4 regions of the Sodalis sp. RH24 genome follow, and region 4 is predicted to be linked to each of the others. Evidence: predicted binding sites of a transcription regulator. Region 4 holds the regulator's gene; each other region holds the start of a gene.
The links. The regulator PhoB, encoded in region 4, activates phosphate uptake and scavenging genes when phosphate is short. The targets are predictions, from matches to a motif close to CTGTCATAAAACTGNCNNAT.

Region 1 (3,209 bases), 1.6 Mb from region 4:
CAACTGAGGTTTACTTCAGCGATTGTTCAAACCGGCGCAGCAACTGGTTGCCGCGTTTAACCGCGCTGTCCAGGGCCTCCTGAGGCGTGGCCTTGCCGGTCCAGACGCGTTCCAGCTCTTCGTCCACCACGGTGCGGATTTGCTGCATATTGCCCAACCGCATGCCTTTGGTGAACGGCAACGGCGGTTTATTCAGCATCTGGCGGGTGGCGATATCGGCGCCGGGGTTTTTGTCATAAAAACCCTGGGATCGGGTCAGCTCATACGCGGCGGTGGTGATGGGCAGGTAACCGGTTTTCTGATGCCACTCGGCGGCGATATCAGGCTGGGCAAGGAACTGCAGGAACTCCGCCACCCCTTTATAGGTCGCGTCATCCTTACCGCTCATCACCCACAGGCTGGCGCCGCCGATAATAGCGTTTTGCGGCGCGTTCTTCACGTCGGCGTCATACGGCATCATACCCACGCCGTAATTAAACTTGGCATACTGGCGAATCGCGGCCAGGGAGCCTGACGAGGCGGTGGTCATGCCGCATGAGCCGTTGTAAAACTTCTCGGTGGACTCGTCCTTACGACCGAAATAGCTGAAATCCCCTTTCTTGTTCATGTCCGACAGCAATTGGATATGCTTCACCTGCTCGGGCTTATTAAAAATCAGCTCCGCGTCGTTGCCGGCAAAGCCGTTATCCTTGGTCGCCACCGGCAGGCCATGCCAGGCGCTGAAGTTCTCGATTTGGATCCAACCCTGCCAGCCGCTGGCATAACCGCATGCCATACCGCTGGCGCGCAGTTTAGCGGCCGCCGCGGCCAGTTCCTGCCAGGTTTGCGGGGCATGTTCCGGATCCAGTCCGGCTTTTTTAAAGGCGTCCTTGTTGTAATACAATACCGGGGTCGAGCTGTTGAAGGGTTGGGACAGCAGATGCCCGGTCTTACTGTCGCTGTAGTAGCCGGAAACGGTGGGCACAAACGCCGACTCGTCATTCTTGATGCCGGCCTGTTCAAACACCTGGTACACCGGCTTATAGGCCTTGCTGGCCATCATGGTGGCGGTGCCGACTTCATACACCTGCAAAATCGCCGGCGCGGTGCCGGTACGGAATGCCGCGATGCCCGCCGTCAGACCCTGCTCGTAATTCCCCTTGTACACCGGCACGACATGATAATCAGGATGCGTCTGGTTAAAGCGCGCGGCCAGGGAATCCACCTCGGTGCCCAGCACGCTATCCATTGAATGCCAGAAAGGAATTTCGGTCACTGCCTGGGCGCTGGTGCTCACGGCCAGCGTCAACGCCACGCTTAAGGCGGCGATACGAATTGAGTGCTTCAACATGCCATGCTCCTGAATGCCGGAAAAGTTCATCGGCCTGTAACATGACATGCTGAAATGACAGAAAAATAACACCCTTATGACAGCGGGGTGACAGCGCGCGGCGAATTCTCCGCCCAGCGCGTCGCCAGGCGGGCCTGACGGTGTCGGAATTAACCGGCGAGTCGGCTTAACGCCCTTAATTCCCAGCAGGAAAGCCTGCCGATGGGGGCGAAGGGGCAGTCTCAGTTCACCGGAGCGCACCCCGGCGCGGCAGGCCCACTGCGCTTTGAGCTTACAGGCGGGCCGCATCAAAATTAATCTGCTGGCGGCTGGCGGCGGGGAGGTTTATGTTGCCGCGGCGAAGGTTTCGCTGACGCTTGCGGGGAGGTTTATGTTGCCGCGGCGAAGGTTTCGCTTGCCGTGCGTTCGGCGGTTATATGGAATGCCGGGTGCCGGCAAGCGACAAAGAGGCCGTACCGCGACGGCCTCCTTGACCTCCGCGCGCCCGGCAGATCGCGCGTCGCTGCGCGATGCCTTCCGCCGCCCATGCCCCCGTGATGCACCGGCCCGGTTAGCGCTCCCGGCGCAACCGGGCCTTTCGCCGCTCCCGGCGGCTCATGCCGGGGTCACAGGCGCCGTCAGCGCGCTTTATGCCGGTCCCTATGTCGCTGTTCGCACGGCATATTATGAAGCGATTGCGGCGCTGTTGTTTTGGATGGGGGCTGGCGTCGGCATAGGATTGACTGTTATGGAATGCAACACGTATGGCAAACCGTTGGCACAGCGAACATCAGGCATACAGTCATGCAGTCATGCAGTCATGCAGTAAGGCATTCATCATTCAGTTTTGAGTTTTGAGTTTTGAGTTTTGAGTTTTGAGTTTTGAGTTTTGAGTTTTGAGTTTTGAGTTTTGAGTTTTAACATTAAGCATTAGCCATTAGCCATTAGCCATCAGGCTGTAAACATTAGCGCAAAAGGAATACTGAGACCTTTCCCGGTAAGCGCATACCGCTAAGGACCCCAAAACGCTGTTTTGCTGGCAGGCGATGGTGTTGACGTGGTGCCGGCATAGAGTGCGCCGGCGGCGCACGTCACGGCTGGATGAGCCGCCGGGAGCGGCGAAAGCCCGGGCTGCGCCGGGAGCGCATGCCGGGCGGTCCACAAGCCGGGATGGGTGATGCCGGGCACCGCGCAGCGGCGCACGATCTGCCGGACGCGCGGAGGTCAAGGAGGCCGTCGCGGTACGGCCTCCTTGTCGCTTGCCGGCACCCGGCACGACATAAAATAGCCGAACGCATGGCAAGCGAAGCCCTCGCCGCGGCAACATAAACCTCACCCGCAAGTGTCAGCGAAACCCCAGCCGCGGCAACATAAACCTCCCCGCAAGCATCAGCCAAGCCCTCGCCGCGGCAACATAAACCTCACCCGCAAGCATCAGCCAAACCCTCGCCGCGGCAACATAAACCTCCCCGCAAGCGTCAGCCAAACCCTCACCGCGGTAACATAAATCTCCCCGCAAGCATCAGGCCAAACCCTCGCCGCGGCAACATAAACCTCCCCGCAAGCATCAGCCAAACCCTCGCCGCGGCAACATAACCTCACCCGCCCAGATAAGCGCTGCGCACCGCCTCGTTCGCCAGCAACGCCTCGCCGCTATCCTCCAGCACCACATGGCCGTTTTCCAACACATAGCCGCGGTCAGCCAGTTTCAGCGCCTGGTTCGCATTCTGCTCCACCAGGAAAATGGTCATCCCCTCCTGACGCAACTGCTCGATGGTATCGAATATCTGCTGGATAATAATCGGCGCCAGTCCCAGCGAAGGCTCATCCAGCAGCAGCAATCGCGGCTGGCTCATCAACGCCCGCCCAATGGCCAGCATCTGCTGCTCGCCCCCGGACA
Region 2 (3,209 bases), 2.3 Mb from region 4:
CCAGGGCGCCCAGTTGATCCACCAGGCAGCTCGGCAGCGGCTGGGGCTGGATACTGACCGCGCCCACCACTTCGCCGCGCCTTAGCCTTTCCTGGGTACGCGTTTCATCTTCCACCTGTAAATTAAGGCGGATAGGCGAATCGGTCAGCACCGGTTTCAGCGCCGGCAGCAGCCAGGTCGCCAGGCTGTCGGCATTCACCGCCAGCGACAGCAGCAGCGGCGTGTCGCTGCCGTTATCGGTGCCCAGCCATTCGTCCTCCAGCAATTCCACCTGATGCAGCAAGGCCAGCAGCTTTTGCCCTTGTTCGGTGGGCCGTGGGGGAATGGTACGCACCAGCAGCGGCTGGCCGAACAGGTTTTCCAGTTGTTTTATGCGCTGCGATACCGCGGATTGGGTGATACATAATTTTTGCGCGGCGCGTTCAAAACCCCGTTCCCGTATCACGGCGTCAAGCGCCTGCAGCGTCCGATAGTCCGGGCGTTTCATTCTTTATCCCCTGCGTCGATATCTCTGTGCATCAATAGGTACTTTTTGGTCACCGGTTTTCACTATGCCATAGATTGACCCGGTTGCGGACGCAAAATTTTAGCCATGTCAGGCGCGGGCATCCGGGATGCGGCGGGTTGTGGCGGAATTCACGCCATCGGCGATGATATTGTTTTATAATACCGCCCACTTTCCGTAGCCAAGGGCTTAATTATTTATGACGCAGGATGAACTGAAAAAGGCGGTGGGCTGGTCGGCATTGAAGTATGTGAAACCGGGCACGATCGTCGGCGTCGGCACCGGGTCCACCGCCGCGCATTTTATCGATGCCCTGGGCAGCATCAGGAATCAAATCGAAGGGGCGGTCTCCAGTTCGGACGCCTCCTCGGCCAAGCTGAAGAGCCTCGGTATCCCGCTGCTGGATCTCAACAGCGTCGACGTGCTGGACATCTATGTCGACGGCGCCGATGAAATCAACGGCCAGATGCAGATGATCAAAGGCGGCGGGGCGGCCCTGACGCGCGAAAAAATCATCGCGGCGGTCGCGCGTAAATTTATCTGTATCGTCGATGGATCCAAACGGGTGGACGTCCTTGGCAATTTTCCCCTGCCGGTGGAAGTGATCCCGATGGCGCGCGCCTATGTGGCGCGCGAGCTGGTGAAACTGGGCGGATTGCCGGAGTACCGCCAGGGCGTGGTAACCGATAACGGCAATATTATCCTGGACGTGCGCAACCTGCGCATCCTGGACGCGGTGGCCCTGGAAGACAAAATCAACAGCCTGCCCGGCGTGGTGACCGTGGGCCTGTTTGCCCGGCGCGGCGCGGATGTGGCGCTGATCGGCACCGCCGGGGGCGTTCAGGTTATCGAGTAACAGGCCGGTTTTACCGCCGCCCGCCGCCGCCGCCGGCTTTCCACGCCGGCGGCGGTGGATGTTAATTTTGTTTACATAGCATCTTTTATCGCCGCAGGCGAAATTCAGTGATAAATGTCACATTTATGCCATCGGCCTGCTATATATATGACGCTTCTCCACCAGACCAGAGGATTTATCCATAGCAATCGCTTATGGCTGCGTCTTATGCTGTCTTAAGGATAAACGGCCCTGTTGCCGCCACGGTAATTTTTGTTATTTTGTCCGGGTGCTGTGTGTTGCAGTCGCATCTGAAGTCTCAAAAAGGGTCGGGAAATGGCAAAAGTATCGCTGGAAAAAGATAAGATTAAGTTTCTGTTGGTCGAAGGTGTTCACCCCAGCGCGGTGGATAACCTGAAACGCGCCGGTTATACCAATATTGAATACCATAAGGGCGCGCTGGATTCCGCGGCACTGAAAGCCTCCGTGCGCGACGCGCACTTTATCGGCATCCGATCCCGTACCCACCTGACGGAAGACATCTTTGCCGCGGCGGAAAAACTCGTTGCCGTCGGCTGCTTTTGTATCGGCACCAATCAGGTCGATCTGAAAGCCGCGCTGAAAAAAGGCGTGCCGGTATTCAATGCGCCTTTTTCCAATACCCGCTCCGTGGCGGAATTGGTGCTCGGCGAAATGCTGCTGATGATACGCGGCGTCCCGGAGGCCAACGCCAAAGCGCACCGCGGCCAGTGGAACAAGCAGGCGAGCGGCAGCTATGAAGCGCGCGGCAAGAAACTGGGCATCATCGGTTACGGCCATATCGGCACCCAGCTGAGTATCCTGGCGGAAGGCCTGGGGATGCAGGTGTTCTATTACGATATCGAGAGCAAACTGTCCCTGGGCAACGCGCGCCAGGTGGATTCGCTGCCTGAGCTGCTGGGTATGTGCGACGTGGTCTCCCTGCATGTGCCGGATACCCAGTCCACCCGCAATATGATGGGCAAGGAAGAATTCGGCCATATGAAGCCGGGGTCGCTGTTTATCAACGCCTCGCGCGGTACGGTGGTGGATATCCCGGCCCTGTGCGACGCCCTGGCCAGTAAACATATCGCCGGCGCCGCCGTGGACGTGTTCCCCGAAGAGCCCGCCACCAACAGCGATCCGTTCAACTCGCCGCTGTGTGAATTCGATAATGTGATCCTGACGCCGCATATCGGCGGATCCACCGAGGAAGCGCAGGAAAATATCGGCGTGGAAGTGGCGGGCAAACTGGCCAAATACTCCGATAACGGCTCGACCCTGTCGGCGGTCAATTTCCCGGAAGTCTCGCTGCCGGAACATGGTGATAACGTCAGCCGTTTACTGCATATCCATGAAAACCGTCCCGGGATCCTGACCCGCATCAACCAGATTTTTGCCGAGCAAAGCATCAATATCGCCGCCCAGTATCTGCAAACCACGCCCGAAATCGGTTATGTGGTCATTGATGTGGAAACCGATACCGAAAATACCGCCCTACAGCTGCTGAAGGCGATACCCGGCACTATCCGCGCCCGCCTGCTGTACTGATAGCTGCGCGCCTGACGTGGTCGACCCCAGCCCCGGCTTAGCGAGCCGGGGTTTTTTTATGGGTACCGCCAGCTTACCGTGCATGCCGGGTACACCACCGGGCCAAGGGCTGCCATCCGTCCCCGGCGGTTTACCAGCGCCAGTGCCGCGACGGGGTAACAATTTCCGGCAACGGGATATCCCAGGGCTCCGCCGGTATGGCGTCCACCTGCTGGCAATCGTGGGCCAGCCCGATGGGGTAGAAGCCGGCGCCGCGCCGCCAGTGCCGCAGGGTGCGATCGTAAAAGCCGCCGCCCATGC
Region 3 (3,209 bases), 570 kb from region 4:
GTTCAGCGCCAGGCTGAGCGGGTCAAGATTACTGGACCCGACGGTGGCCCAGCTATCGTCCATGACGGCCACTTTGCCGTGCAGCGGACGGCGGCAATATTCATAGATTTTCACCCCTTCCGGCACCAGATAATTGTATAACATGCGCGCGCCGACCGTCACGATCGGCATATCCGGCTCGCCCTGGACAATCAGCACCATGCGCACGCCGCGCCGGGCGGCGTTGCGCATCTCCTTCAAAAGGCGGTAGCCGGGGAAAAAATAGGCATTGGCGATGATGACCTCGCGTTTTGCGCCGCGCAGCATATCGATATAGTGGCGCTCTATATCGGTATCGTGTTCATCGTTATCCCGATAGACAAACAGCGCCTGGGCCTCGCCGGGCTGGCGGTTATGGGCCGGCAGCCTGGAGCGCCGGCGCAGCCAGCTGCGATGGTGGTCTTCCTTATACAAGGCCTGTAGGGTAAAGCGATGGATATCCTCCACCACCGGCCCCTCCACCTCCACCGCATAGTCCTGCTTGGCCTCCGGGCCGTAGTCGCTCAGGTGCTCGGCGGAAAAATTAATGCCGCCGATAAAGGCGATAACGCCGTCCACCACCACGATTTTACGATGCAGGCGGCGGAACAGATTGGTGCGCATGCCCATAAACGCCGGGCGGGGATCGTAATAACGGAAATGCACTCCCGCGGCGGTGAGGGCGCCGACGTAGCTGTCGGACAGATCCGCCGAGCCGTAACCGTCGACCATGATTTCCACCCGCACCCCGCGCCTGGCGGCGGCAATCAGGTTTTCCTGCAGCGCCTTGCCGACTTTATCCTCGAACAGGATAAAAGTCTCCAGCAGCACCTCTTTCCTGGCCTGGCCGATGCGCTCGTACAGGGCCGGGAAAAACGCTTCGCCGTTTTCCAGCAGCTTGATGCGATTGCCGTCGCGCCACTCCATATTCATATTCATAAATGGATCTCCACGGCGAGGGGAGCATGGTCGGATAAATGCGACCAGGGTTGGTTGGCCAGGGAGGTCGGCTCGCTGATGCGGGCGTTCCTGACATAAATACGGTCCAGGCGCAGCAGGGGAAAGCGGGCGGGGAAAGTACGGGCCGGTCGGCCGCGCGCCTGGGTAAAGACCTCCACCAGGCCGGCTTCGCGCCGCAAAAGCGTATTGGCGCGCTGGCGCCAGTCGTTGAAATCACCGGCCACCACCAGCGGCGCATCCGCCGGCAGCGTGGCAATATGCCTGCTCATGCGCAGCATCTGCTCGCGGCGATGCGCTTCCTTCAGCCCCAGGTGCACGCAAATCATATGCAGCTCCAGCTCACGGCCAGGCACCTGCAGCACGCAGTGCAGCATGCCGCGCTTCTCCGTGCCGTCGATGGACACGTCCAGATTGCTTTGGCGGGTGATGGGGAAACGGGAAAGCAGCGCATTGCCGTGATCGCCGTCGGGATAGACCGCGTTGCGCCCGTAGGCGAAATCGGCCCACATGGTGTCGGCCAGAAATTCGTACTGCGGCACCACCGGCCAGTTATCGAAGCGTTGCGAATGCTTTTCGTGCGTGCCCAGGACTTCCTGGAGGAACACGATATCGGGCGCCACGGTACGCACCGCTTCGCGCAGTTCCGGCAGGATAAAACGCCGGTTAAAGGCGGCAAAGCCCTTATGGGTATTGATGGTCAGCACCTTAAAGGAAAATCCCTGCTCCACTTGCGGCATGCCCGGTACATCCTTATTTTGATGATAATCCGTTCGCAGCATGATCTCGAACCCCTGCAAAATTAAGCGGCAAAAACCCACTCCCCGATATAGCGCGGGTAGAATAGGTGAGAAGTCATTATTAGTTAATGTGCTTACTATCTTAGCTGCTGCCGGACAACCTCGCCAAGTTTGACCGCGGCGGTTATCTCCGGGTGTCATAAAAATGACATCCGGGTTACGTAGACTTACATAATAATAAATTCAGACATACCCTTCTTCTCGTCCGGCAACAGGAGCCTTCTTTATGCCGCATCCGCACCAACCCGTACTTTCCCTCGTCCTGACCCTCGCCCTGGCGGGCGGCAACGGCCTGCTGGCGCGCAGCGTATCGGCCGCCGGCGCGGACAGCCTGCGCGCGGCGCAGGGGGATATTACCCAGCCCGGCGGCGCACGCCGCCTGCAGGCCGATCAGACCGAGGCGCTGAAGGCGGCGCTGAACAACCAGCAGGCAAAAAACGTCATCCTGTTGATTGGCGATGGCATGGGGGACTCGGAAATCACCGCCGCGCGCAACTACGCGCTGGGCGCGGGCAACGCGTTCCCCGGGATCGACGCGCTGCCGCTGACCGGTCAATACACCCATTACGCGCTGGACAAGACCACCCATAAACCCGGCTACGTCACCGACTCGGCGGCGTCGGCCACCGCGTGGTCCACCGGGGTGAAAACCTATAACGGCGCGCTGGGCGTCGATGTGTTCGGCAAGGATCATATGACCATCCTGGAACTGGCCAAGGCGGCCGGTAAAGCCACCGGCAACGTGTCCACCGCTGAACTGGAGGACGCCACCCCGGCGGCGCTGGTGGCCCACGTCAGCTCCCGCAAATGCTACGGCCCGGAAGTGACCAGTAAAGATTGCCCCACCCAGGCGCTGGAAAACCAGGGGCGCGGCTCCATTGCCGAACAGCTGCTGGCGGCCCGCGCCGACGTGACGCTGGGCGGCGGCGCCAAAACCTTTGGCGAAACCGCCAAGGCCGGGGAGTGGCAGGGTAAAACCCTGCGGGAACAAGCCGTGGCGCGCGGCTATCAGTTGGTGAGCGACCTGGATGGCCTGAACGGCGTAGCCCTGGCCAACCAGGACAAACCCTTGCTGGGCCTGTTTGCCGAGGGCAATATGCCGGTGCGCTGGCAGGGCCCGAAAGCCGTCTATCACGGCAATATTGATAAGCCGCCGGTTACCTGTAGCGATAATCCCAAACGCGGCGCCGGGGTGCCTACCCTGGCGGCCATGACGCAAAAAGCCATCGATCTGCTGAAAACCCATCCCAACGGCTTTTTCCTGCAGGTTGAAGGCGCATCCATTGATAAACAGGACCATGCCGCCAACCCGTGCGGCCAGTTCGGCGAGACGGTGGACCTGGATGAAGCGGTGCAAAAGGCGCTGGAATTCGCCCGCGCCGACGGCCATACGCTGGTGGTGGTCACCGCCGATCACGCCCACTCCAGCCAGAT
Region 4 (3,209 bases):
GCCCCCGGCGTCGAAACTGACTATATTGATCTGCTTGGGCTGCCCGGTCTCATCAAAACTCAAGGCGATGGGCGAACCGCAATAGCGGATATGCTGCTGTCCGCCCACGCACTGCGGGCGGTGGATATGGCCGAGGGCGATATAATCCGCCGGAGGAAACAGCTGGGCGGGAAACGCGTCCAGGCTGCCGATATAAATATCGCGTACCGAATCGGTGGTGGCGGCGCCCACCGTGGTCAGGTGTCCGGTGGCGATAATCGGCAGCCGGCCGGGCAACCGGGCGCGCAGGGCCAGCGCCCGGTCATATAGCGCCTGGTAATGTGCGGCGATGGCGTCCATCAGCGCCCGCTGTTTATCATCCCCCGATTCTCCGGCGCGGCTGGTCAGCACATCCCGCGGGCGTAAAAAGGGGATGGCGCACAGTATCGCCCCCGGCTTTCCACTACGATCGTTAAGTACAAAAACCGGTTGCCCGCCGCTGTCTTCGCGGTCGCCGTCGGCGTTGTCGTCATCGTCCCGGGCGCCGAACCCGCCGCCGGCGATAACCCGGGTATGCATGCAGGCCAGCAGCGCCCGGGATTCGTTCAATGTCGCCACCGCGTCATGATTGCCCGCCAGTATGATCAGCTGGCAACCGGTCGGCTGCAACGCCACCACGAAACGGTTGAACAGTTCGCGGGCATAGCTGGGCGGGGTGCCGGTATCAAAGATATCGCCGGCCACGATCACCGCGTCGATATCCCGCTCTGCCACCTGCGCCACCAGCCATTGCAGGAAGGCGCGATGCTCCCGGGCGCGGTTTTTGGTGAAAAACGACTGACCCAGGTGCCAGTCAGAAGTGTGAATGATCCGCATGACGCTCCAGCCAGAGTGCAAAAGTCAGGGCGAGAGTATAAACCTTACCCCGGGCGATGCCGACGTAAAGCTGTTAATTTGGCAACCCGGGACGAAAAAAAACCGCCATCCGCTATGCTTCTGGCACGATGGGCTGATTTTAATAAATCTGTCATAAAAGTGACGCATAATGCCCGGGCACGTTAACCGCAGAGATTAATGGCAGGAAAAAATGGCAAAACGCATATTAGTCGTGGAAGACGAAGCGCCGATTCGTGAAATGGTGTGCTTCGTACTTGAACAGAATGGCTTCCAGCCCATCGAAGCCGAAGACTACGGCACGGCGGTCAGCCGTATGGCGGAGCCTTATCCGGATCTGGTATTGCTCGACTGGATGTTGCCAGGCGGTTCGGGAATACAATTTATCAAACATATGAAACGCGAGGTATTGACCCGCGATATTCCGGTCATGATGCTGACCGCGCGCGGCGAGGAGGAAGACCGGGTGCGGGGGCTGGAAGTGGGCGCCGATGATTATATCACCAAACCGTTCTCGCCCAAGGAGCTGCTGGCCAGGATCAAGGCGGTGATGCGCCGTATTTCGCCGATGGCGGTGGAAGATAAGATTGAACTGCAGGGCCTAAGCCTGGATCCGTCGTCGCACCGGGTAACCTCCAACGAACTGGCCCTGGAGATGGGACCGACCGAATTTAAACTGCTGCACTTTTTCATGACCCATCCCGAGCGGGTATATAGCCGGGAACAGTTGTTAAATCATGTCTGGGGCACTAATGTGTATGTTGAGGACCGGACGGTTGATGTGCATATTCGCCGCCTGCGCAAAGCGCTGGAAACCGGCGGTCACGATCGGATGGTGCAGACGGTCCGCGGCACCGGCTATCGTTTTTCCGCGCGCTATTAGCGCGGTATAAGGGGAGCTCTGCCGGTGCTGGAACGTTTATCCTGGCGTAAGATTTTGCTGGAACTGGGGCTGTTTTGCCTGCCGGCCCTGCTGTTGTCGCTTTTTGTCGGCCACCTGGCCTGGCTGTTGGTGGCGGCGCTGCTGGCCGCGCTGGTGCGCAACTATTATTACCAACTGCGGCTGTCCCGCTGGTTATGGGTCGATCTCCGGCATACGCCGCCGGAAGGGCGGGGAAGCTGGGAACCGCTGTTCTATGGCCTGCATCAGATGCAGTTGCGCCACCGGCGGCGGCGGCGTGAACTGGCGACATTGTTCAAACGCTTTCGCAGCGGCGCGGAAACCTTGCCTGATGCGCTGGTGATGTTGACCGACGACGGCCATATTTTCTGGTGCAACGGCCTGGCGCAGCAGCTGCTCGGGTTTCGCTGGCCGGAAGACAACGGCCAGCATATCCTTAACCTGCTGCGCTATCCTGAATTCAACAGCTATATCCAGGGCCAGTCGTTCGAGCGCCCCTTGACCCTGCTGCTCAATAAGCAACGTTACGTTGAATTCCGCGTGATGCCCTATACCGACGACCAGCTGTTAATGGTGGCCCGCGACGTGACCCAGATGCGCCAGCTGGAAGGCGCCAGGCGCAACTTTTTCGCCAATGCCAGCCATGAACTGCGTACGCCGCTGACGGTGTTGCAGGGATATCTGGAAATGATGAACGACCAGGATATGGATGAAGCCATGCGCGCCAAGGCCATCCACACCATGCAGGATCAGACGCAGCGCATGGAGCGTCTGGTCAAGCAGTTGCTGGTGTTATCCCGTATCGAGGCCGCGCCGCAGGGCGAGGTCAATGAACGCGTCGATATTCCGGCCATTCTCAAGCGCCTGCAGCAAAGCGCCGGGGCGCTCAGCCAGGAACGGCATGAGATCGTGTTCCGGGTTAATGAACAGTTGCTGGTGCGCGGCAATGAGGATCAGCTGCGCAGCGCGATGTCGAACCTGATATACAATGCGGTCATCCATACGCCGCCGGGCACCCGCATCGAGGTGTGCTGGCAGCGTACCGCTGAGGGCGCGCAGTTTCAGGTCAGCGATAACGGGCCGGGCATCGCCCCGGAGCATTTACCGCGCCTGACCGAGCGTTTTTACCGGGTTGACAAAGCCCGTTCGCGCCAGACCGGCGGCAGCGGCCTTGGGCTTGCCATCGTTAAGCACGCGCTCGGCAATCATGACGCCCATCTTGATGTTATCAGCGAGCCGGGCGCGGGTACCCGCTTCTTTTTTACCTTGCCCAACCGGTTGATTGTCCTCCCCGTCCTGGCCGAAAATAACCCCACTTCTCCTTCACGTGTCAAATCCCGATGATAAAAGCTGTAAAAACCCTGGGCTGGCTGCTCTGCCTGCTGTTGACCCTGCCGGCGGCGGCGCGGCCGCTGTCGGTGCTGTCGGGTAGCCT

Region 1: ugpB (sn-glycerol-3-phosphate ABC transporter substrate-binding protein UgpB) is a predicted target of PhoB. The motif match lies at 1,405-1,424, and genes of this name have one in related genera.
Region 2: serA (phosphoglycerate dehydrogenase) is a predicted target of PhoB. The motif match lies at 1,474-1,493, and genes of this name have one in related genera.
Region 3: phoA (alkaline phosphatase) is a predicted target of PhoB. The motif match lies at 1,910-1,929, and genes of this name have one in related genera.

The regions. Positions count from the first base shown of each region.
Region 1 is NZ_CP178729.1:3,846,361-3,849,569, reverse strand. It holds gene ugpB (sn-glycerol-3-phosphate ABC transporter substrate-binding protein UgpB) at 11-1,330, opposite strand; gene livF (high-affinity branched-chain amino acid ABC transporter ATP-binding protein LivF) at 2,908-3,209, opposite strand, start outside.
Region 2 is NZ_CP178729.1:4,494,142-4,497,350, forward strand. It holds gene ACL2XG_RS20405 (LysR family transcriptional regulator ArgP) at 1-487, opposite strand, end outside; gene rpiA (ribose-5-phosphate isomerase RpiA) at 705-1,361, shown strand; gene serA (phosphoglycerate dehydrogenase) at 1,677-2,909, shown strand; gene ACL2XG_RS20420 (5-formyltetrahydrofolate cyclo-ligase) at 3,040-3,209, opposite strand, start outside.
Region 3 is NZ_CP178729.1:2,784,471-2,787,679, forward strand. It holds gene clsB (cardiolipin synthase ClsB) at 1-951, opposite strand, end outside; gene ACL2XG_RS12795 (endonuclease/exonuclease/phosphatase family protein) at 954-1,715, opposite strand; gene phoA (alkaline phosphatase) at 2,002-3,209, shown strand, end outside.
Region 4 is NZ_CP178729.1:2,215,150-2,218,358, reverse strand. It holds gene sbcD (exonuclease subunit SbcD) at 1-855, opposite strand, end outside; gene phoB (phosphate response regulator transcription factor PhoB) at 1,067-1,756, shown strand; gene phoR (phosphate regulon sensor histidine kinase PhoR) at 1,781-3,118, shown strand; gene ACL2XG_RS10200 (PstS family phosphate ABC transporter substrate-binding protein) at 3,115-3,209, shown strand, end outside.